DNA from 2 places in the Anaerosalibacter sp. Marseille-P3206 genome. Region 1 is predicted to be linked to the other one. Evidence: a T-box and tRNA genes for the amino acid it is inferred to sense, from the RefSeq annotation. Region 1 holds a T-box; the other holds one or more tRNA genes.

Region 1 (3,473 bases):
AAGGGAAAAATAGTTTCCAATATTTCAAATGAAGAAATAGATTCATTAGCTGAAATACTTACAGATTGGAGATTTAATATAATTGGGAGCAAATCTTTTGATTTTGCACAAGTGACTGCAGGTGGCATAGATACAAGAGAAATAGATGGTAGGACTATGGAATCAAAATTGATAAGTGGATTGTACTTTGCAGGTGAAGTTGTTGACATTGACGGGGATTGTGGAGGATTTAATCTACAATGGGCTTGGTCATCAGGTTATGTAGCTGGACTAAATGCGACATTGTAAAATTATTAATAACTTGATTATTTTAGTAAATACTTTATAATTTAAATTGTTGTACTTTATAAAATTTAAGGGGGGCTATAGATATGATATACATAGAAAATAATTGTAATAAACCTCAATTCAATTTAGCTCTAGAAGAATATGTATTTAACTATTTAGATGAATTTGATGAAATATTTTTGTTGTGGATAAATGAACCAACAATAGTAGTAGGGAAACATCAAAATACCATAGAAGAAATAAATGTTAATTATGTGAAAGAGAATAATATTAATGTAGTAAGACGTCTTTCAGGTGGTGGAGCGGTATATCATGATTTAGGGAACTTAAACTATACCATTATTTCTAAAAGTAGTGGTTCTAGCAATTTTGATTTTAAAACTTTTTCTCAACCAGTAATTGATGTATTGGCTGATTTAGGTATCAAGGCAGAGTTTACTGGAAGAAATGATATTGTTATAGATGGAAAGAAGTTCTGTGGAAATGCTCAATACAAGAGCAAGGGAAGAGTGCTTCATCATGGGGCTATTCTCTTTGATACTGATTTAGAGGTACTAGGAAAGGCACTTAAGGTATCAAAGGATAAGATTATGTCAAAAGGAGTTAAGTCAGTAAGAAGCAGAGTAACAAAAATAACTGATCATTTAAAAGAAGATTTAACAGTAGAAGATTTCAAAAAACTATTATTAAAGCGTATGTTTGGTGGAGACGAAGAGATAAAGGTATATGAGTTAAGTGATGAAGATTATGCAAATATTAACAAGTTGGTTGAAGAAAGATATGGCACTTGGGAATGGGTATTTGGAACATCTCCTTCTTTCAATATAGAAAAGGATAGAAGATTTGCAAGTGGAAAAGTAGAAGTAAAATTAAATATTCGTGATGGAATAGTTAAAGATATTAAATTTTATGGAGATTTCTTTGGTCATGGTGAATTAAAAGATGTAGAAGAAAAGATTATTGGCACAAAATACAAAAGAGAAGAAATACAAAATGTGTTGAAAAATGTAGATTTAGAATACTATTTTGCTGGTATCTCTAAGGAAGAATTGTTTGATTTAATTATAGATTAATTTGACTTGACAAATGAGTATATTTTGATATATCATTAATCAAAATGTAAATTTAATATTTAAAGGCTTTGATGAGGAGAGTAATGAAAAAACTGATTTACAGAGAAATAATCAATTGGTGAGAGATTATATTTAAGTTTTTCATGAAGATCACCTCGGAGCTAAATATCTGAAATAAGTAGGATATTTCGCCTATGGCGTTATGTAAATGAAGTGATAAGGTATACTTATAATGTGGGTGGTACCGCGATAAATTCGTCCCTAAGTTTTTGACTTAGGGATTTTTTAATTTAACAAGAAATTAGAGAGAAAGGATGAATATGAAATGGCTTTTAAGGAACTATCAAATTTGCCAGTAAATGAAAGAGAAAATAATGTTTCAAATTACTGGGATGAGATAAATCTACTTGAAAAAAGTGTAGAAACAAGAGACAAAGATAATAGTTTTGTATTCTATGAAGGTCCTCCAACAGCAAATGGAAAACCTGGAATTCACCATGTTATGGGTAGGACTTTGAAAGATACTGTATGTAGGTATAAGACTATGCAAGGGTATCGTGTGAAGAGAAAAGCTGGATGGGATACTCATGGACTTCCTGTAGAAATAGAGGTGGAAAAACAGCTTAAACTAAACAATAAGCAAGACATTGAAGCTTATGGTATGGAAAAATTCAATAAAAAATGTAAGGAATCTGTATTTAAATATGAGAGCCTTTGGAGAGATATGACCAAGAGAATGGCTTATGAAATTGATTTAGACAATCCTTATATTACATTAGATAACAATTATATTGAATCTGTATGGTGGATATTAGACAAATTTTTCAAAGAAGGTTATGTCTATGAAGGGCACAAGATACTTCCATACTGTTCAAGATGTGGAACGGGGCTAGCTTCCCATGAAGTAGCTCAAGGATACGAAGAAATAAAAACTGAAACAGTAATTGCTAAGTTTAAGAAAAAAGATGCAGATGAATATTTCTTAGCATGGACTACTACACCTTGGACATTGCCAAGTAATGTGTCACTAACTGTAAATCCTGAAGAAACATATATAAAAGTAAGACAAAATGATGAAATATACTATGTTGGAAAAGTTCTTGCTGGAAAGGTATTAGGAGAAGATTATGAAATCCTTGAAGAGATGAAGGGTAAGGATTTAGAATATGTTGAATATGAGCAACTTTTACCATTTATAAAGACTGACAAAAAGGCATTCTTTATTTCACTTGCTGATTATGTAACTACTGAAGATGGTACAGGAATAGTTCACTCTGCACCAGCATTTGGTGAAGATGACTACAATACTGGAGTTAGATATGATCTACCAGTACTTCAACCAGTAAATGAAGAAGGTAAGTTTACAGATACACCTTGGAAAGGTAAATTTGTAATGGATGCAGATCCAGATATAATCCAGTGGTTAAGGGAAAATGGAAAGCTATTTAAGAAGGAAAGAATGCTTCACAACTATCCTCATTGCTGGAGATGTCATACTCCATTACTATACTATGCAAAACCAAGTTGGTATATTGAAATTACTAAGTTAAAAGAAAAGTTAATTGAAAATAATAATAAGGTAGAATGGTATCCACAATTTGTTGGAGAAAAGAGATTTGGAAATTGGCTTGAAAACCTAAATGATTGGGCAATTTCAAGAAGTAGATATTGGGGAACCCCATTAAATATTTGGAGATGTGATGAATGTAATCATACCACAAGTATAGGTTCAAGAAGCGAATTAGCAGAAAAAGCTATAGAAGACATAGATGAAAATATCGAACTTCACAGACCTTATGTAGATGATGTTCATATAAAATGTGAAAAATGTGGCGCTACTATGACTAGAGTGAAGGATGTAGTGGATGTTTGGTTTGACAGTGGTTCTATGCCTTTTGCTCAACATCATTATCCTTTTGAAAACAGTGAAAACTTTGATGAATTGTTCCCCGCAGAATTTATTTCTGAAGGTATAGACCAAACTAGAGGTTGGTTCTATTCACTTCTAGCTATTTCAACATTTGTTACAGGAAAAGCTCCTTATAAGAGAGTGCTTGTAAATGACCTTATACTAGACAAAGACGGAAGAAAGATGTCAAAGTCTAGAGGAAA
Region 2 (3,473 bases), on a different contig from region 1:
GTTCCCGGCACCATTATTACCTAATTTAATATTAAATACTATCGCGGGATGGAGCAGTATGGTAGCTCGTCGGGCTCATAACCCGGAGGTCGTTGGTTCAAATCCAGCTCCCGCAACCATAATTTAGTTTTATGATATGAGTGTCCGATAGGACCAACCATAATTTTATTAAACAATACATGGCCCTATGGTCAAGCGGTTAAGACATCGCCCTTTCACGGCGGTATCCCGGGTTCGAATCCCGGTAGGGTCACCATTTCAACTACCAAGTGTAGTTAGGGGCGCATAGCTCAGCTGGGAGAGCACCTGCCTTACAAGCAGGGGGTCATAGGTTCGAGCCCTATTGCGCCCACCAAATTCAACACTACGTGTTGAAAATTGCCGTAAGGCTTATGTGGCCTGGTAGTTCAGCTGGTTAGAATGCTAGCCTGTCACGCTAGAGGTCGAGGGTTCGAGTCCCTTCCAGGTCGCCAAATATGCTACCTACGGTAGCAAATTGCGCGTAAGCGCTTATGCTGGTGTAGCTCAATTGGCAGAGCAACTGACTTGTAATCAGTAGGTTGGGGGTTCAAGTCCTCTCACCAGCTCCATTAATCCGTTTTAAAGATTAAAAACAAGGAGGAGTTCCCGAGTTGGCTAAAGGGGACGGACTGTAAATCCGTTGGCTACGCCTTCACTGGTTCGAATCCAGTCTCCTCCACCATGTATTATTTGCGGGTGTAGCTCAGTGGTAGAGCCCCAGCCTTCCAAGCTGGTTGCGAGGGTCCGATTCCCTTCACCCGCTCCATGCACCTATAGCTCAGTTGGATAGAGCAACGGACTTCTAATCCGTGTGCCGGGGGTTCGAATCCTCCTAGGTGCACCACAATATTGGGATGTAGCCAAGCCGGTAAGGCACTAGACTTTGACTCTAGCATTCCGCAGGTTCGAGTCCTGCCATCCCAGCCATATATGACCTATTAGCTCAGGCGGTAGAGCACCTGACTTTTAATCAGGGTGTCCGGCGTTCGAGTCGCCGATAGGTCACCAAAAATGGAGAGGTACCGAAGAGGTCATAACGGGGCGGTCTTGAAAACCGTTTGGGTCTTGCGGCCCGCGTGGGTTCGAATCCCACCCTCTCCGCCATTTTTTTAATAACTAGGGCAAGGAGAAGTACTCAAGTGGCTGAAGAGGCTCCCCTGCTAAGGGAGTAGGTCCTTCACGGGGCGCGAGGGTTCAAATCCCTCCTTCTCCGCCATTAGTAAGTTTGGGCCTTTAGCTCAGTTGGTTAGAGCGCCCGGCTCATAACCGGTAGGTCCGGGGTTCGAGTCCCTGAAGGCCCACCATACCAAACTTTCTAATCAAAAGGCTATAGGGGTGTAGTTCAGTGGTAGAACGTCGGTCTCCAAAACCGAATGCCGTGGGTTCAAATCCTGCCACCCCTGCCAGCCTATTTACAAAAGTCAATAAGGGCGCATAGCTCAGCTGGGAGAGCACCTGCCTTACAAGCAGGGGGTCATAGGTTCGAGCCCTATTGCGCCCACCAAATTTAACACTACGTGTTGAAAATAGTATAAACGTTACATGGGCTTGTAGCTCAGGTGGTTAGAGCGCACGCCTGATAAGCGTGAGGTCGGTGGTTCGAGTCCACCCAGGCCCACCAAGTACAAATTATAAAACCTAAAAACTTCGTTTAATGAAGTAATTAGGGGCCTTTAGCTCAGTTGGTTAGAGCGCCCGGCTCATAACCGGTAGGTCCGGGGTTCGAGTCCCTGAAGGCCCACCATTCTTTTGCCCAGATAGCTCAGTAGGTAGAGCAGGGGACTGAAAATCCCCGTGTCGGTGGTTCGATTCCGCCTCTGGGCACCATTTATTTTTAAAGAGTAGAGAAAATCTCTACTCTTTTTTGATTATGATATTAAACTTTTTAGTTAAAAAATGTTTTTGTAGAAGTATAAACAATTTGATATACAATGTTTTTAATATTATCCATTACAAAGTCTTTTCCTATTTGGATTAATATTATATTACGAGGTAGTTGAAAGTTAGTAGAATCTTTAACTGATAGACCTATATCAAATTCAAGTAAATCTATATATAGGCATTTTTCCATGGTAGACAACATACCGTTATTTACTTGAAATTGTACATTTAAAACTCCTTTCTTTGTATTCCACTTAATATTATAATCACTTTCATATATGATTAGAGGTTCAATTTCAATAGAGTTTGTTATACAATTAATATTCATCATATCATCTATTACTTTGAAATCTTCAATTTTAAGTTTTATTTTATTTGAAGAATTGCTTGAAAGTACTATAGTTTTTTTATACTCAATTATATCTAATATTTTAAGTACATAAGGAAGGTAATATAGATCATCATAATTATGTTGCAATATTAATTTTTTACTTTTATCATTTTTATTATCTAAGTAGTCATAAAAAAGATCAATACATTCCTTCCCAGACAGGGTATCTTTTCTATTTATTCCTAAATATTTTTCGATAGATTTAAGCTTAAAGTTCTTTAAATCAAATAAATATTTATTTGATTTAATAATCTTGTATATGTCAAAACTTTTTTCTATAGGTATTTTATAATCAATATGATGATTTTTATATTTGCTATCTAAAAAAGGTATGTCAAAAGAATCACCATTAAAAGTTATAAGGCACTCACAATCATTAAAATCCTTAATTAAACAATTTAAAAGAATTTTCTCTTCATCAACTTCTTCTAATAGATATTGTTTTAGTATATAGTCTTTACCATTATATATGAGGAGACCTACTAGATATACAATATCTTTATTTCTGTTAAAACCTGTGGTTTCAATATCAAAGAAACATATATTATGAGTATCAAAATATGTTTTTATATCCAAGGCATCATATTTAAGTTTATATGTAAGAGTTTCCATTTTAATTCTCCTTTAATAAAAAACATGTTATAATGTATATTAGTCTTTTATTATTATATATTCGATTTCCTTTTTAATCAAATTTATATAATGAAGTTTAGATATTGAAAGGAGTAGTTACATGGTAGATATAATTGAACTGAAGGAGCTAAAAGAAAAAGATATAAGTACTTTGACTGATGAAGAATTAAAAGATATTTTAATGAGATTAAATGATATTCAATTGAGTAAATTAGGTGAAATGTCTATATATTATTCTATTTTTGGTTGTTTAGATATTATATATCATATTAATAAAGATAATATATTTGATAAAATACAATCACAAGAAGAAATACAATTGCTAGAAAAACATTTCAAATCAATACTTAAATTTCTTGAAAATCTAGATGAAAGAATGATAAGTGATGATAGTGAATTAGAAGAACTAAAGGTTTTGCGAAATAATCTAGAAGTTCTATTAACAGATCTAGAACCTTATATAGTTGAAACTTCCTATTTAGATGAAAAGTTTAATTATTATTTAATTAAAAAATTAATCAATGAGCAAAAAGAAGAATTTGATATT

What was found. The T-box of region 1 lies ahead of ileS (isoleucine--tRNA ligase). A T-box ahead of a tRNA ligase gene usually reads a tRNA of that ligase, here a tRNA-Ile.
Region 2: it encodes a tRNA-Ile, which carries the amino acid that the T-box ahead of ileS (isoleucine--tRNA ligase) is inferred to sense. The anticodon was not compared.

What each region holds. Positions count from the first base shown of each region.
Region 1 covers NZ_FUHM01000002.1:908,805-912,277, reverse strand. The annotation lists gene BQ9840_RS05820 (NAD(P)/FAD-dependent oxidoreductase) at 1-288, shown strand, start outside; gene BQ9840_RS05815 (lipoate--protein ligase) at 372-1,361, shown strand; T-box leader at 1,421-1,627, shown strand; gene ileS (isoleucine--tRNA ligase) at 1,687-3,473, shown strand, end outside.
Region 2 covers NZ_FUHM01000001.1:115-3,587, forward strand. The annotation lists tRNA gene BQ9840_RS00005 (tRNA-Leu) at 1-13, shown strand, start outside; tRNA gene BQ9840_RS00010 (tRNA-Met) at 43-119, shown strand; tRNA gene BQ9840_RS00015 (tRNA-Glu) at 182-256, shown strand; tRNA gene BQ9840_RS00020 (tRNA-Val) at 280-355, shown strand; tRNA gene BQ9840_RS00025 (tRNA-Asp) at 397-473, shown strand; tRNA gene BQ9840_RS00030 (tRNA-Thr) at 515-590, shown strand; tRNA gene BQ9840_RS00035 (tRNA-Tyr) at 618-703, shown strand; tRNA gene BQ9840_RS00040 (tRNA-Gly) at 714-787, shown strand; tRNA gene BQ9840_RS00045 (tRNA-Arg) at 789-865, shown strand; tRNA gene BQ9840_RS00050 (tRNA-Gln) at 872-948, shown strand; tRNA gene BQ9840_RS00055 (tRNA-Lys) at 954-1,029, shown strand; tRNA gene BQ9840_RS00060 (tRNA-Ser) at 1,035-1,125, shown strand; tRNA gene BQ9840_RS00065 (tRNA-Ser) at 1,147-1,237, shown strand; tRNA gene BQ9840_RS00070 (tRNA-Ile) at 1,249-1,325, shown strand; tRNA gene BQ9840_RS00075 (tRNA-Trp) at 1,353-1,427, shown strand; tRNA gene BQ9840_RS00080 (tRNA-Val) at 1,450-1,525, shown strand; tRNA gene BQ9840_RS00085 (tRNA-Ile) at 1,566-1,642, shown strand; tRNA gene BQ9840_RS00090 (tRNA-Ile) at 1,689-1,765, shown strand; tRNA gene BQ9840_RS00095 (tRNA-Phe) at 1,773-1,848, shown strand; gene BQ9840_RS00100 (ribonuclease H-like domain-containing protein) at 1,907-2,905, opposite strand; gene BQ9840_RS00105 (hypothetical protein) at 3,027-3,473, shown strand, end outside.